Regions from separate parts of the Nonomuraea sp. MTCD27 genome, predicted to be linked through region 2. Evidence: riboswitches for the same ligand, from Rfam matches in the RefSeq annotation. Region 2 holds a riboswitch; the other holds the start of a gene.

Region 1 (7,660 bases), on a different contig from region 2:
GCGGGCGTCGTCGGGGCCACCGTGCAGACCGCCGCCGAGGCGGTCACCAACATGGGCTTCGTCATCACGCCCGAGGAGTTGCAGGCGGCCGCGGCGGCCGTGCAGGAGGAGACGCTGATCGCCCGGACGGGCGGCGCGCCCACGCTGGCGGTGGGCATCTCGCAGATCTTCTCCGGGTTCCTCGGGGGAGCGGGGCTGCAGGCGTTCTGGTACCACTTCGCGATCATGTTCGAGGCGCTGTTCATCCTCACCACCGTCGACGCCGGGACGCGGGTGGGGCGGTTCATGCTCCAGGACACGCTGGGCAACCTGTGGAAGCCGATCGCGCGGGTGAGCTGGTGGCCGGGGCTGGTCGCCTCCAGCGCCGTGGTCGTGGCGGCCTGGGGATATTTCCTCTACCAGGGCGTCAACGACCCGCTCGGCGGCATCAACCAGCTCTTCCCGCTGTTCGGCATCGCCAACCAGCTCCTGGCGGCCGTCGCGCTCACCGTGGCCACGACCCTGCTGATCAAGAGCGGCCGGCTCAAGTGGGCCTGGGTGACGGGGGTGCCCCTGGCCTGGGACGTGGCGGTCACGCTGACCGCCAGCTACCAGAAGGTGTTCTCGACCGACCCCACGCTCGGCTTCTTCGCCCAGCGTGACCGCTATCAGACGGCGCTCGACCAGGGACAGCTCCTCGCGCCCGCCAAGACGACCGGCGCGATGCAGCAGATCGTGATCAACTCCACCGTCGACGGCGTCCTGGCGGCGCTGTTCGCCATCCTGATCATCGTGGTGATCCTCGACGCGGCGCGCGTGTGGATCAAGGCGATCAGGACGCGGGAGCCGCTGCCGGACACGGAGGCGCCGTTCGAGGAGTCCAAGATCCTCGCCCCGGCCGGGCTCATCGCCACCCGCGAGGAGAAGGAGATGATGGCCAAGGCGCCGTGATCGTCAGGGCGCGAGCCACCGCTCCGTCGGCCAGGTCTCGCGCCGCCAGGCGCTGTCCCAGAACATCCACTCGTACGCCGCCGCCCGGCCGTAGGCCTCTCCCATGGCCTCGCGGGTGGCCGGGTCGGCGGCGGCGGCGAGCCGGTCGGCGATGCCCTTGGCCTGCTCGACGGAGGCCGCGAAGGCCGGGTCCGCGTAGGTGGAGATCCACTTGACGTACGGGTGCTCCGGGGTGGCGTACTTCAGCAGCGCCGTACCGACGTCCTGGTAGATCCAGAAGCACGGCAGCACCGCCGCCGCGATCACCGGGTAGGGCGCGGTGAGCGCCGTGGCCTGCAGGAACGACGCGTACGCCAGGCACGTCGGCGACGTCGCCAGGCCCTTGGCGTCGGCGCCGAGCTCCTCGGCGTAGCCGGCGTGCAGCATGCGCTCGGCGGCCAGCGCGGTGTGCGCGCTCTGGGCCCAGAACGCCGCGTCGGCGGGGTCGGTCGCCCGCACGGACGCCGTGGCCAGCGCCTTGGAGAACGCCTCCAGGTAGCGGGCGTCCTGCACGATGTAGAAGCCGAACCGGTCGGGGTCGAGGGTGCCGTCGCCGAGCGCGACGAGGAAGGGGTGCTCGTGGATGGCGCGCATCAGCTCGGCCGTGCGCTGCCAGATGTCATCGCAGAACATCGCGTCTCCTTGGGAACGGCAATCTGGGGGCGGCAATCTGGGGGGCGCAGGTTTGGGGCGCAGTCTTCGGAGAGCGCAGTCTTCGGGAGCGTGCTCACCAGATGGCGTGGAAGTGGTGGACGGGGCCGTGGCCGTGCCCGACGCCGAGCGTGTCGGCCGCGCGCAGCGCCTCCGTCAGGTAGGTCTTCGCCGCCCGCACCGCGCCCGGCCAGTCGTCGTGGCGGGGGCGCAGCGCCGCGATGGCCGAGGACAGCGTGCAGCCGGTGCCGTGGGTGTTGCGGGTGTCCACGCGGGGCGCGGCCAGCTCGATCACGCCCTCGGGCGTGGCCAGCACGTCCACGCAGGTGTCGCCGTCCAGGTGGCCGCCCTTGAGCAGCACCTGCCGGGCGCCCAGCGCGCGCAGCCGCCGCGCCTGCCCGTGCATCTCGGACAGGCCGCGGGCCGGCTCCTCGCCGAGCAGGTCCGCCGCCTCGGGCAGGTTGGGCGTGATCAGGTCGGCGCGGGGCAGCAGCGTCTCGCGCAGCTCGGCCACGGCGTCGGCCGGCAGCAGCCGGTCGCCGCTCTTGGCCACCATCACGGGGTCGAGCACGACGAAAGGCGGCCGGTACGTGTCCAGTGCCGCCGCCACCGCCTTGATCAGCGGCGCGGTGCCCAGCATGCCGATCTTCACGGCGTCCGCCGGCACGTCGGTCAGCAGCGTGTCGAGCTGGGCGGCGACGAACTCGGCCGGCACCTCGTGGATGCCGGTCACGCCCGTGGTGGTCTGCGCGACCAGCGCCGTGACGACCGTCATGCCGTAGGCGCCGAGCGCGGAGAAGGTCTTCAGATCGCCCTGGATGCCGGCGCCGCCGCTGGGGTCGGTGCCCGCGATGGACAGGACTCTGGGTGCGTCGCTCACCGAGATGACGTCCCTTCGCTAGTGCGAACTAGATCAGGTTCGACGGGTGTGATCTCAGCCCGGGTCTCCGGGCACCCCGCGTCAGTGGCCCACTGTAACAGGCGCTCAGCCGCGCAGCTCCGGGGGGAAGCCGGTCCAGCGCAGCTCCACGGGAAGGTGACCCATGTCGTTGAAGAAGAGCAGCGAGGGCGGCCGGCCGGGGGCGTAGCGGATGGCGGTCAGGGCGGCGTTGGCGTGGTTGAGCCCGAGCCAGCGCCACTCGGGGGCGTCCTGGGCGGCGCGGACCAGCCAGCCGATCAGGAAGTTGTGCGTGACCACGAGCTCGTGGCGGGTCTCGTCCACCGTCTCGTCCACCGTCTCGTCCACCGTCGTGTCCGCCGTTCCGCCCACTGGGCCGGTGAACAGGTCGAGGGCCTCGCGGGCCAGCTTCGGCTCCGCCCCGGGGAACCGGGCGAGGAAGCCGAGGAAGTGGTCGGCGTACTCGGGGGGCAGCTCCTCCCTGGCCGGCAGGTACGGCACGTAGTCGCCGGCGGCCTCCGACACGCGCAGCGGGACGCCGGGGAGGTGCTCGCCGATCAGGCGGGCGGTCTCGGCGGCCCGGGGGAGCGGCCCGTGGTGGACGGCGGCCAGCGGGACGCCGCGGAGCCGCTCGCCGAGCAGCGCGGCCTGGCGGCGGCCGGCGTCCGTCAGGCCGCTCTCGTCCGGGGTGGCCTCGCCGTGCCGGGTGAGGTAGAGGAGACGCGTCATGGGGATCATTGTGGCCCGCGAATGTTGACCACACGTTCGAGTGTCGGCATCGTAGGGCGGGTGGCCGCTGATGAGACGCGCGACGGGGTCGCCCTGACCAACCTCGACCAGCCGTTGTTCGACGGTGCCGGCGCCACCAAGCGCGACCTGGTCGACTACCTCGACGCGGTCCGCGACCGCATCCTCCCGGTCCTGCGCGACCGCGCGCTCTCGGTCATCCGCGTGCGCCCGGGCCAGGAGCCGTTCGTGCAGAAGAACCTGCCCAAATACGCCCCCGACTGGGTGCGCTCGGTGTCCATGTGGGCGGACGCGTCGCGCCGGCAGGTGACGTACGCGCTGTGCGACGACCGCAGGACGCTGCTGTGGTTCGCGAACCAGCGGGCGGTGGAATACCACCCGGCGCTGTTCGTCGGCGACCACCCCACCCACATGATCCTCGACCTCGACCCGCCGGAGCACGACGACTCCTTCTCGCTGGCCGTGCGCGGCGCCTTCCTCGTCCGCCAGGCCCTCGACGACGCCGGGCTGAGCGGGGCGGTGAAGACCAGCGGGGCGAAGGGCGTGCACGTGTTCGTGCCCGTGGCCGAGGGCACGGCGCCGGACGACCTGGCGGCGGCCACCCGGGCCCTGGCCGCCCGCGCCGAGCGGGTGGACCCGGCGCTGGCCACCACGGCGTTCATCCGCGAGGACCGCGCGGGCAAGGTCTTCCTCGACTCCACGCGCGCGGGCGGCGCCACGGTGGCGGCCGCCTACAGCCCCCGCATCCGGCCGGGCGTGCCCGTCTCCTTCCCCGTGGCCTGGGCCGACCTCGACCGCGTGGCGCCGGCCGACTTCACCATGCGCACCGCGCCCGGGCTGCTGGCCGAGGGTGATCCGTGGGCCGAGCACATGCCCGCGCCGCAGCGGCTGCCGGACGACCTCATCGCCGAGGGGCACACGATCCCGGTCGCCCGCGTACAGGCGATGCACGAGGGCAAGCGGCGTGCCCGCGCCCGCCGCGCGGAGTAAATGTCCGGAATTTGCCGCATTAGTGGGTCTTCTCAGGGGTTCCTGGCCGGGTTACGTTCCGGTGGCGGCGGCTCGGGGGAAATCGCCGCGATCTCCGGTCTGTTCCTGGGGGAACCCCTATGCGAAGAATGCTCATCGTTCTGATCGCCGCACTCTCCTTACCGCTGACGTTGGCCGCGCCGGTCAACGCGGGCGGGCTCGACGACGTGTTCGCCAAGCTCCTTGTCAAGCAGGTCAAGGGGGCCAACGCCAAGAAGCACCTCGACGCCCTGCAGGCCATCGGCACCGCCAACGGCGGCAACCGCGCCGCCGGCACGCCCGGCTACGACGCCTCGGTCGACTACGTGGCGGGCAAGCTGCGCAAGGCCGGGTACAAGGTCACGCTCCAGCCGATCAACTTCGTCGAGAGCTGGTCCGAGAACTCCCCGCCGGTGCTCGACCTCACCGCGCCGACCTCGAAGTCGTTCGTGCCCAACCAGGACTTCTTCACCTTCCAGCCCTCCCCGGCGGGCGACGTGACCGCGCAGGTCCAGGCCGTGGACGTGACCCTGCCGCCGACCCCGGCGCCCAGCTCGACCAGCGGCTGCGAGGCGTCGGACTTCGCCGGCTTCGTGGCCGGCCGGATCGCTCTCATCCAGCGCGGCACCTGCGCCTTCGCCCAGAAGATCCGCAACGCGGGCTTCGCCGGGGCCTCCGGGATCATCGTGTTCAACGAGGGCCAGCCGGGGCGGACCGACGCGTTCCCGCTGGACATCGGCGAGTGGCGGGCCGGCGTGCCGATGGTGTTCGCCAGCTTCGCCGTGGGCAACGAGCTGGCCACCACCGCCGGGGCGACCGTCCGGCTCAAGGTCGACTCCAACCTCGTGCTCGGCACCAACGACAACGTCATCGCCGAGTCCCGCTTCGGTGACCCGCGCAACGTCGTCATGGTCGGCGCCCACCTCGACAGCGTGCCCGCCGGGCCCGGCATCAACGACAACGGCTCCGGCACGGCGGCGATCCTGGAGGTCGCCGAGGAGATGGCGCTCTACCCGGTCAAGAACAAGGTCCGCTTCGCCTTCTGGGCCGCCGAGGAGATCGGCCTGCTCGGCTCGGACCAGTACGTGGAATCCCTGTCGGAGGCGCAGCGCGACCGGATCAGGGTGTACCTGAACTTCGACATGGTCGCCTCGCCGAACTACGCCTACAAGCTGTACGACGGGGACGACTCGGACAGCGTCGGCTCGCCGGCCGGCCCGCCCGGATCGGCCCAGATCGAGCAGCAGCTCGCGGCCTACTACGACTCGCGTGACCTGCCCACCGTCGGCACCGACTTCGACGGGCGCTCCGACTACGGGCCCTTCATCGCGGTCGGCATCCCGGCCGGCGGCATCTTCACCGGCGCGGAAGGCATCAAGACCGCCGAGGAGGCGGCGCTGTTCGGCGGCACGGCCGGGGTGGCGTACGACGTCTGCTACCACCAGGCGTGCGACACGATCGCCAACGTCAACGCCACGGCGCTCGACGTGGACGCGGACGCGATCGCCGACTCGGTGGCCCGGTTCGCCTTCAACCTGCGCGCCATCCCGCCCCGGCAGGCGCCGCAGGCGGCGGCCGCCCTGTCGGCGGAGGCGGCTGAATGACCTTGTGACGCCCGGCCGGGTGGGAGGTCGTTCCACCCGGCCACGGCGTCATCACCGGAACTCGGGCGGCTCCAGCGGGGAGGGCGTGGAGCCGAGCGGGTCGGACCAGGTCGTGGCGTTGACCACGTACGCGTGCGGGTCCCACCCGCCCCTCAGCCCGATGGGGTCGGCGGTCGCGTAGCGGCCGGCCTCCGGGTCGTAGTGGCGCAGGAAGTTGTAGTGCAGGCCCGATTCGGCGTCCTCGTACTGGCCGGGGAAGCGCAGCGGGCAGTCGGTCCCCGACGTGATCGCGCCCGGGGAGGCGCCCCAGAGCGTCTGCCGGAGCCGCCAGGCGACGTTCCCCTCGGCGTCCACCAGCTCGGCCGGGGTGCCGATCAGGTCCGTGGCGATGGCGTAGAACCGCTCGTCGGTGCCCTCCTGGGGGATGGCCGTGCGCTCGGTCTGGCCCAGCGGGCGGAAGGAACCGGGCGCCCAGTCCCAGGCCGTCACGCGGTCCTCGCACGCCTGCTCGGCGAGGGTGAGGCCGTCCCACGCGAAGTCCGTGCGCTGCGCGCCGTCGGCGCGTTCCTTGGCGATGCGCCGGCCCAGCGGGTCGTAGAGGTAGCGCCAGCGGGTCCCGTCCGGGGCGGTGACGGCGGTCAGCCGGTCGTCGGCGTCCCAGGTGTAGTGCCAGGTGCGGGGTTCGGACGACAGGACCCCGCGCTGGCGCAGGATCGTGCGGCCCTGGCGGTCGTACTCGTAGCGGGTGCGGCCCGCCTGGCGGACCATGGTGCCGGTGTACGCGCGCGGGCCCCGGGCGTCCGCCGGCTCGGGCCAGTGGGCGTCGGTGATCTGGCCCGAGACGTTGTAGGTGTAGCGCTCCGACCAGCCCGTCCCGTGGACGGCGGTGACCCGGCCGACCGGGTCCAGGTCGAAGCGGCGGCGGCCGCCGAGCAGGTCGTCGATCTCGGTGAGCCGGCCGTCCCTGCGGTAGCCGTACGTGCGGCGCTGGACCACCCGGTGGGCCGGGCCCCTGGCCAGGGTCTGGGCCTGGAGGTGGGAGTCGTCGTCCCAGACGTGGGTCAGGGAGACGTCGGTGCCGAAATCACGGGATATTTCGCGTCTTGCCGGGTCGTGGGTGAAGCGGAGGGTGTGGCCGGCCGTCCGGAGGGTCAGGGGGAGGTCCCGGGCGTCGTACGTCCAGGTGGTCTCGGCCCCTGACGGGGTGCGGCGCAGCACCCTGCGGCCCAGGGCGTCGTACTCGGAGGTCACGGTGCGGCCGTTGCAGGTCTCGGCGACGACGCGGCCGTGGGCGTCGCGGGCGATGGTGAGGTCGGCGTCCGGGTTCGCCGCGTGGGTCAGGCGGCCCAGCGCGTCATGGCGGAACGTGGTGAGCCGGTCGCCCGCCCGCCGGCCGATGAGCCGGTCCAGGACGTCGTAGACGTAGCTGGTGCACTGCCCGGCGCCGTTGACGCGCGCCGTGAGCTTGCCCGCGGGGTTGTAGACGTAGGTCAGGAGGCGGCGGTTGAAGTCGGTCTCCTCGGTGAGGTTGCCCGCGGGGTCGTAGGCGTAGTGCCAGGTCAGGCCCTGGGGGTTGGTGACCGTGGCGAGGCGGAGCTCGCTGTCGTGGCCGAACTCGAGGCGGGCGCCGTCCGGCGTCGTGCGGGCGGCGGGCGCGCCGAAGGGGCCGATCTCGACGCGCGTGGACTCGCCCATGGCGTCGACGTGCTCGACCAGGTTGTTCTCCGCGTCGTAGCGCCGGCTTTCGGTGGCGCCGCCGGGCGTGCTGCGGGTGGCGAGCAGC
Region 2 (7,660 bases):
AGAAGGGCACGCAGCTGCTCACCGGCGGCCAGGCCCTCGGATACGTACGCACCCGCAAGGGTGGCGCGCTGCCCGACTTCGAGCGGACCAAGCGGCAGCGGCAGTTCCTCGGCGCGGTCGTGAAGAAGGCGGCCAGCCCGGGAGTGCTGCTCAACCCGTTCACCGCGATCCCGCTGGCGATGAGCGCCACTGACGCGGTCGTGGTCGACTCGGGCACGGGCGTGTTCAACATGCTCTCGCTGGGGCTGGCCATGGGTGACAGCCCGGTGACCACGGTCGTGCCGTTCGGCGGGAACGAGGTCATCCCCGCCGGTGGCACGGCGGTCAAGTGGGACCGGGCGAAGGCCCTGGCGCTGTTCAACGCCCTGAAGGAGGACAAGCCGGTGCCCAAGGAGGTCGTGGACGCCGGCTGAGCCGGTTTCGTCAGCTGCTGCCGGCGGCCCCCGCCGTGGCCGCCGCGGTGACGGCGACCATGGCGGCGGCGTTGATGGCGGCGATGGTCTTGGCCACCGCGTCGGCCGCCCAGGCGCCCTCGGCGATCTCCTTGATGCGCGCCTTGTCGGCGCCGGGGAACGCCTTGCGGTCCAGCTTGGCCGCGTGCGTGATCGCGATCAGGACGGCCGTGCGGGCGTCGGGGTCGGCGCCCGCCAGGACGGCGGAGACCCGCTCCCTGACGTTCGCCTCGACCCCGGGGTGGGCCTCCGGCCAGCGCGAGACAGGGAAGATGCCCATCACCTTGACCCGCTCCTCCGTCAGCACGCCGGATGCGGCGAGGCGGGTCAGCAGGCGGTTGCGCAGCTTGCCCGACTGCAGCTTCTGCACCCACCAGGCCGGGTTCCTGGTGCCGCCCTTGGCGGTGATGAGGGCCAGGGCGGCGTCGAGCTCCTCGTCACCCAGTGGGGTCGGGTCCTTGACCGCCAGCTTCTTCTTCGACAGCTCCACCCGGTCGTGGACGGCCAGCTCGGCCAGGATCGCGCCGGCGAGGGCAGGATCGAGCTGGATGGCGCTGATCAGCGGCTTGCCCTGGTCTTCGCTGTGGGCCAGGAGGAGGAGCTCCTCGGCGATCGTCACCGTCATGCTTCGACACTAACCTCCCAGCCATGACCATCTCCGAAAAGTTGCACGCCATCGGGCGCCCGCTGCTCCAGGCCCAGATCGAGCACCCCACGGTGGCCGGGATCGGGCGCGGTGACCTGCCCGAGCCGGTGTTCCGGTCGTGGCTGGAGCAGGACTACCTGTTCCTGCTGGACTACGTGCGGGTGTTCGCCCGGCTGGCCTGGCAGGCGCCCGCGGCGCATCTGGGCGATCTCGTGGATCTGGCGCACACCACGTACCACGACGAGCTGAGGCTGCACCGGACGATGTCGGCGGAGTTCGGGGCCGATCTGGAGGGGGCGGTGAAGGGGCCGGCGTGCGCGGCGTACACGGCGTTCCTGCTGGAGTCGGCGGGGTCGTACGGGGAGGGGTTGGCGGCGCTTTATCCGTGCATGTGGGGATATTCGAGTCTTGGACGGATTTTGGCGGAGAATCCGCCCGCTGAGCCGAGATATCGGGCCTGGGTGGACACGTACGCCGACCCCGGGTTCGAGGCGCTCACCGTGCGGATCGCGCAGATGATCGACGAGGCCGATCCCGACCCGGCGCGTGCCGAGGCCCTGTTCGCGGCGGGGATGGCACACGAGCTGGCCTTCTGGGACGTGCCCTAGACAGTACGGCCGGCACCGTACCCGGCACCGTAGTCTGGTGGCATGCCCGAACTTCCCGAAGTGGAGTCTCTCACCCACTTCCTGCGCGAGCGGGCGGTGGGCCGCACGATCCTGGGGGTCGACGTGGTCGCCTTCCAGGCGCTCAAGACGTTCGACCCGCCGGTCACGGCGCTCGGCGGGCTGACCGTCACCGGCGTGACCAGGCACGGCAAGTTCCTCGACCTCGACTGCGACGGCCTGCACCTGGTCATCCACCTGGCCCGCGCGGGGTGGCTGCGCTGGCGCGACGACCTCTCGGGCGCCAAGCCGGTGCGCCCGGGCAAGGGGCCGCTGGCGGTGCGGGTCAGGCTGGCGCCCGACGAGGAGGGCCTGGCGCCCGGGTTCGAGCTGACCGAGGCGGGGACGCAGAAGCGCCTCGCCGTCTACGTCACGAAAAATCCGGACGATGTCCCCGGCATCGCCGCCCTCGGCCCCGACCCCCTGGCCGATACGTTCACCGTCGACGCGCTCAAGCACATCGTGGGCGGCAACCGCACCCAGATCAAGGGGCTGCTGCGCGACCAGAAGATCATCGCGGGCATCGGCAACGCCTATTCGGACGAGGTGCTGCACGCGGCGAAGATGTCCCCGTTCAAGATCGCCGCGACGCTGACCGACGTGCAGGTCGCCGACCTGCACGAGGCCATCGTGACCACGCTGAGAGACGCCGTCGAGCGCGCGCACGGGCTGGCGGCCAAGGACCTCAAGGCGGAGAAGAAGTCGGGGCTGCGCGTCCACAACCGTGCGGGACAGCCCTGCGACGTGTGCGGCGACACGATCCGCGAGGTCTCGTTCGCCGACTCATCGCTGCAGTACTGCCCCACGTGCCAGACAGGCGGCAAGCCGCTGGCCGACCGCCGCCTGTCCAAGCTGCTCAAGTAGCGCTGCCGCTCAGCACCCGGTTCTCGTCGCGGACCCGGGAACGCAGGCCGGCGGCGGCGATGATCGCGGCCAGCAGGGTCGCCGTCACGGGCACCACCAGGGCCGTCCGCATCGCGGCCAGGCCCGCCTCGGCGCCCGTCGCCGTGCCCAGGGCGGCCACGTTGACCGCGGTCACCAGGGACAGACCCAGGGCCGCCCCGAACTGGAACGAGGAGTTGATCAGCCCGCCGGCCAGGCCCTGCTCGTGCTCGGCGATACCGTCTGTGGCCACGATCGTCAGCGGGCCGTAGACGAAGGCGAACATCAGGCCGATCAGCAGCATCGACGGCAGCATCGCCGCGTACGCCCAGTCCAGGCCCACCCCGAGGAACAGCGCGTACGCCAGCAGGCCCGACAGCAGGCCACCGAGCACGACCTTGGCGTTGCCGAACCGGTTGACCAGCCACGGCGTGAGCGTGGGCGCGAGCACCACGTCGGCGGCGGCCGCCAGCAGGGCCAGGCCCGTCTGGATGGTGGACCAGCCGCGCAACTCCTGGAGGTAGAGCGTGACCAGGAACTGGAAGCCGAAGAACGAGGCCGTGAGCAGGGCGGCCGTCAGGTTGGCCCGGACGAGCGGGCCCGAGCGCAGGATGCCGAGGCGGACCAGCGGGACGGCGGAGCGGCGCTCGACGGCGACGAAGGCCGCGACCAGCGCCAGGCCGGCGGCGAAGACCGCCACGGTCAGGGGCAGGCCGTCGGACGGGTGCTCCAGGCGTACGACACCGTAGACCAGCAGCATCATCGCCCCCGTGATGCTCACCGCGCCCGCCACGTCGAACCCCCGCACCGCGGGGCGGTCCGTGGCCGGCTCCTTGAGCAGGGGGATCGCGGCCAGCAGGATGACCAGCGAGAGCAGAACGGGGGCGAAGAACACCCAGCGCCAGCCGATCGCGGTCAGCAGGCCGCCGATCACCAGCCCGAGCGCGAACCCGCCCGCCGCCGTGCCCGCGTAGATGAGCAGGGCCCGGTTGCGCTGCCTGCCCTCGGGGAAGTTCGTGGTGATCAGGGACAGGCCGGCCGGGGTCATGAACGCGGCGGCCACCCCCGTGACGAACCTGGCCAGCAGCAGCACCCAGCCCTCGGTCGCGAAGCCGCCGAGACCGGAGAAGAGCAGGAACACCACCAGCCAGAGCAGGAACATCCGCCGCCGGCCCAGCAGGTCGGCCGCCCGGCCGCCGAGCAGCATGAAACCGCCGTACCCCAGCACGTACGCGCTGACGACCCCGCTCAGCATGCTGGTGGAAAGCCCGAGGTCGGCCCGGATGGACGGGAGGGCGACGTTCAGCATGGCCACGTCGATGCCCTCCAGGAAGATGGCACCGCACAAAACGATCAGTACGCCCCAGGAACGGGCGGGCACAGACACAACAAACCCCCGGTTACTTCTCGGCATGTCAGTTCTCTCTTGTAACCGTCCACATCATGGGCCAGGATGAAATGTCGTGGAAGACGGCACTTTGAGATCACTCAGTTACTGCGAAGGCACCGTGGACGACGACTACGACGTACGCCAGTGGGACACCCGCGAGGACTGCGAGGTCCGGCAGATCCTCGACCGCATCGCGGACAAGTGGTCGCTGCTGGTGATCGCCCTGCTCGACTGCCAGAGCCTGCGCTTCACCCAGCTCCGCCGCGAGATCGACGGCGTCAGCCAGCGCATGCTCAGCGTCACCCTGCGCCAGCTCGAACGCGACGGCCTGGTCACCCGCACGGTTCACCCCGTGGTGCCGCCCCGGGTGGACTACGCGCTGACGCCGCTCGGCCGTACGCTGCACCAGACCATCAAGTCCCTGGTCACGTGGACCGAGGAGCACCAGGCGGAGATCGCGGAGGCGCGTGCGGCCTACGACTCGCGGCGCGAGATGATGGAGCCATGACCGTTCCTGAGATCGAGGCCAACGCCGTTCCCGCCGACGCTTACCTGCTCGACGTCCGTGAGCAGGACGAATGGCTGGCCGGGCACGCGCCCGAAGCCGTGCACATCCCCATGACGCAGATCCAGGGCCGGGTCGACGAGGTGCCCGGCGACCGGACGGTCTACGTCGTGTGCCGGGTGGGCGGCCGTTCGCTGCAGGTCGCGGCCTGGCTCAACCAGCTCGGGCGCGACGCGGTCAACGTCGGGGGCGGCATGCAGTCGTGGGAGTCCGCGCGCCGGCCGATGGTCAGCGAGACGGGCCAGGAGCCCTTCGTGGCATGAGGCGGCGTTACCGCGGTGCGGCACCGGGCCCGGTCGATGGAGATCGCCTTCGAGTAGTTGCAGCGCGAGATTCACCATCCACGCCGCCTTCTCCTCCGACGGCGAGGCCGAGCTCGGCAGGCCGGCGGCGTACGTTCCAGCTTCGCTTCCGGTCACGGCGAACTCGCCCTGCTCGCCGACGCCTTCGGTTACCGCCTACGCCGACCAGCTGAGAGCCTGAGCGTCAGCGGCTCAGGTGTACTGGTTGTCTCGGGACAGGCTGTAGTCGCAAGCCAGGTGCTGGCCTGATCGCTTGTAGATGCACACCCTCACGCGGACCACCCGTATGGGTTTGGGGCCGGTGCGGACGAAGTTTCCGAAGTTGGTGCCGTGGGAGCCGCAGCTGGTGTCCACCTTCCAGGCGCTGTACCCGGTGGTCAGGTCGGTGTGCGTCCACTCCATCTGGGCCCGCACCCCATGGTTGTCAGCGGGGCAGATGTCGCGCACCGTGAAGTTCCGAAAGACGACCCTCGTCCGGCTGACGAAGTCGACGGTCGTCCGGACGTACCCGGCGCCGGCTCTGTCCGGGTTTTCCACGCGGGCGGAGGACACTCCGTCGGCCGCCTGCGCCGGGCTTGCCACCAGCAGCCCGCTCAACGCTGCGATTCCCAGCACGGCGCCCAGAATGCGTGTCTTCAACAGTCCTCCAGCAAGAGATGTCTCGGTTGGTTCGGTTGGCCGTGGAACGTGAACTTCAGCTCTCCCGCGTGGCCGCGGGGGAGACGTGCGAGGTGACGTCTTCGAAGGCGGTGAGCACCGCACAGGTGGCGCCGGGGTGCCGGATGTCGTCGTCTCTGATGACGATGGGCTTTCCGGCCACACCCGGGCGGGTCAGGGTCGCCTCGCCTGGTTCCAGGGGGGTGGAATACGGCCCGAGGTTCACCGGAGCGATCGTTGCACTCCTCGGCAGCACCGTGGAATATGCCGGGAATATGCCTGGTCGCCCGGCAGTGATGTACAGCGTGGCTTGGAGAATGCGTGCGTGGGCAGCCCGCCGACGCGGTGCGAGAGGCCAGCTGTTCGTCCTGCGGACCTGCACGGACTCTCCCGAGGGCGCGATGGCAGCTACCCGGTGGTGGCCGATCTAGGACGAATGGTGCATCATGGGGGCGCGAGCTGGGATGATCCCGGCTTCGTGTACCAACCCCCGCGGGAGCTTGGGGCAACCAGGCTGAGAGGGTAGCTACTGCTGCTGCCGACCGCATGAACCTGTCCGGGTAATGCCGGCGTAGGGAGTGTGCGATGACGCATGGCGTCGAAGAAGTTCCGCTGACCCTCGAAGGCCGCCCGCCGAAGACCCTCGGCGTGCTCGACCAGGGCGCTCTCTGGGCGAACCTCGGGGTCAGCCTCCTCGGCTTCTCCGGAGCCCTGCTCCTGCTCAACCCGCTCGGCGACGCCCCGCTCAGCCTGGCCGCGGTGCTGGTGGCCACGGTGGTGGGCAGCCTGATCGGCACCGCCATGGTGGGCCTGTCCGCCATCCCCGGCACGCAGACCGGGCAGCCGGCGATGGTGCTGCTGCGCGGGCTGTTCGGGGCCAGGATCTCCTACGTGCCCACGGTGCTGAACATCGTGCAGATGATCGGCTGGGGGGCCTTCGAGCTCTGGGTGATCGCGAAGGGTGCCACCGCGATCTTCGGCTCGGTGCCGTACCAGGTGTGGGTGGTCGTGGCGGGGGTGCTGACCACCGCGCTGACGATCTGGCCGCTCGGGTCGATCCGGCTGCTGCGCCGGTACGTCACCGTCGGCGTGATCATCGCGATGATCTGGTTCACGGTGTTCTTCCTGCGCGACGCCCCCTCCCCGGAGGGCGGGAGCTGGACGGCCTTCCCCGCCGCGGTCGACTACGTGATCGCGCTCTCGGTGTCCTGGGTGCCGATGGCCGCCGACTTCGCCCGCCACTCGCGCTCCAGCAGGGCCGCCTTCACCGGCGTGGTCGGCGGATACACCCTGGCCCAGGTGGCGTGTCTGGGGCTGGGCGTGTACGCGGTGGCCCTCGCGGGCGCCGCCGGGGTGCAGGCCGACCAGACGTCGGTGTTCGGGCCGTTCGTGGCGGTGCCGCTGGGCGCGCTGTTCTTCGGCATCCTGGTCCTGCGCGAGACCGACCAGTCCTTCGCCAACGTCTACTCCACCACGGTCTCGCTGCAGAACCTGATGCCGCGGATGGACCGGCGCGTCTTCTCCGTCGGCATCGGCGTGCTCACCGTGGTGATCGCCCTGCTGGTGGACGTCACCTCGTACGGGGTGTTCCTCGGCCTGATCGGGGCGGTGTTCGTGCCGATGTTCGCGGTGCTCGCCGTGGACTACTTCCTGCTGCGCCGCGGCACGGGCTGGAACACCGCGGAGGACGCGCCCTCGCGCTGGTCGATGCTGGTGCCGTGGGCGCTGGGCTTCGCCGCCTACTGGCTGACGACCTCGACGCCGACGATCCCCCAGTGGGACGCGTGGTGGGCGGGCGTGCGCGAGGTCCTCGGCTTCGTCCGGCAGCCGTGGATGAACGGCGCCCTGGGCGGTGCCTTGGTGGCCGCGCTGGTGACGCTGCTCATCGGGCTGCTGGCCCGGCGGTCCGCCGCTCGACGTTGAGCAGGTGCTGCTTGGCGGCCGCGCCCCCCGCGTAGTCGCCGAGCGCGCCGTCCTCGCGCACCACCCGGTGGCAGGGCACGATCACGCAGATGGGGTTGGAGGCCAGCGCGTTGCCGATCGCCCGCAGCGCGCGCGGCCGGCCGATGCTCTCGCCGATCTGCTCCAGCGTGGTGGTGGT

Evidence for each region. Region 2 has a riboswitch for thiamine pyrophosphate ahead of ACBJ59_RS12630 (purine-cytosine permease family protein). Riboswitches for the same ligand answer to the same signal wherever they lie in the genome.
Region 1: another riboswitch for thiamine pyrophosphate. It lies ahead of thiD (bifunctional hydroxymethylpyrimidine kinase/phosphomethylpyrimidine kinase); the one in region 2 lies ahead of ACBJ59_RS12630 (purine-cytosine permease family protein).

Annotation. Positions count from the first base shown of each region.
Region 1 covers NZ_JBGNUW010000024.1:23,640-31,299, forward strand. Annotated here, with positions in the region: gene ACBJ59_RS49110 (carbon starvation CstA family protein) at 1-930, shown strand, start outside; gene ACBJ59_RS49115 (TenA family protein) at 934-1,602, opposite strand; gene thiD (bifunctional hydroxymethylpyrimidine kinase/phosphomethylpyrimidine kinase) at 1,697-2,500, opposite strand; TPP riboswitch at 2,494-2,589, opposite strand; gene ACBJ59_RS49125 (histidine phosphatase family protein) at 2,606-3,247, opposite strand; gene ACBJ59_RS49130 (DNA polymerase domain-containing protein) at 3,308-4,255, shown strand; gene ACBJ59_RS49135 (M28 family metallopeptidase) at 4,375-5,877, shown strand; gene ACBJ59_RS49140 (RHS repeat-associated core domain-containing protein) at 5,929-7,660, opposite strand, start outside.
Region 2 covers NZ_JBGNUW010000004.1:114,774-122,433, reverse strand. Annotated here, with positions in the region: gene ACBJ59_RS12675 (LCP family protein) at 1-413, shown strand, start outside; gene ACBJ59_RS12670 (GPP34 family phosphoprotein) at 424-1,077, opposite strand; gene ACBJ59_RS12665 (TenA family protein) at 1,101-1,706, shown strand; gene ACBJ59_RS12660 (Fpg/Nei family DNA glycosylase) at 1,749-2,627, shown strand; gene ACBJ59_RS12655 (MFS transporter) at 2,620-3,993, opposite strand; gene ACBJ59_RS12650 (winged helix-turn-helix transcriptional regulator) at 4,124-4,543, shown strand; gene ACBJ59_RS12645 (rhodanese-like domain-containing protein) at 4,540-4,863, shown strand; gene ACBJ59_RS12640 (hypothetical protein) at 5,095-5,517, opposite strand; gene ACBJ59_RS12635 (hypothetical protein) at 5,597-5,785, opposite strand; TPP riboswitch at 6,042-6,154, shown strand; gene ACBJ59_RS12630 (purine-cytosine permease family protein) at 6,145-7,482, shown strand; gene ACBJ59_RS12625 (methylated-DNA--[protein]-cysteine S-methyltransferase) at 7,442-7,660, opposite strand, start outside.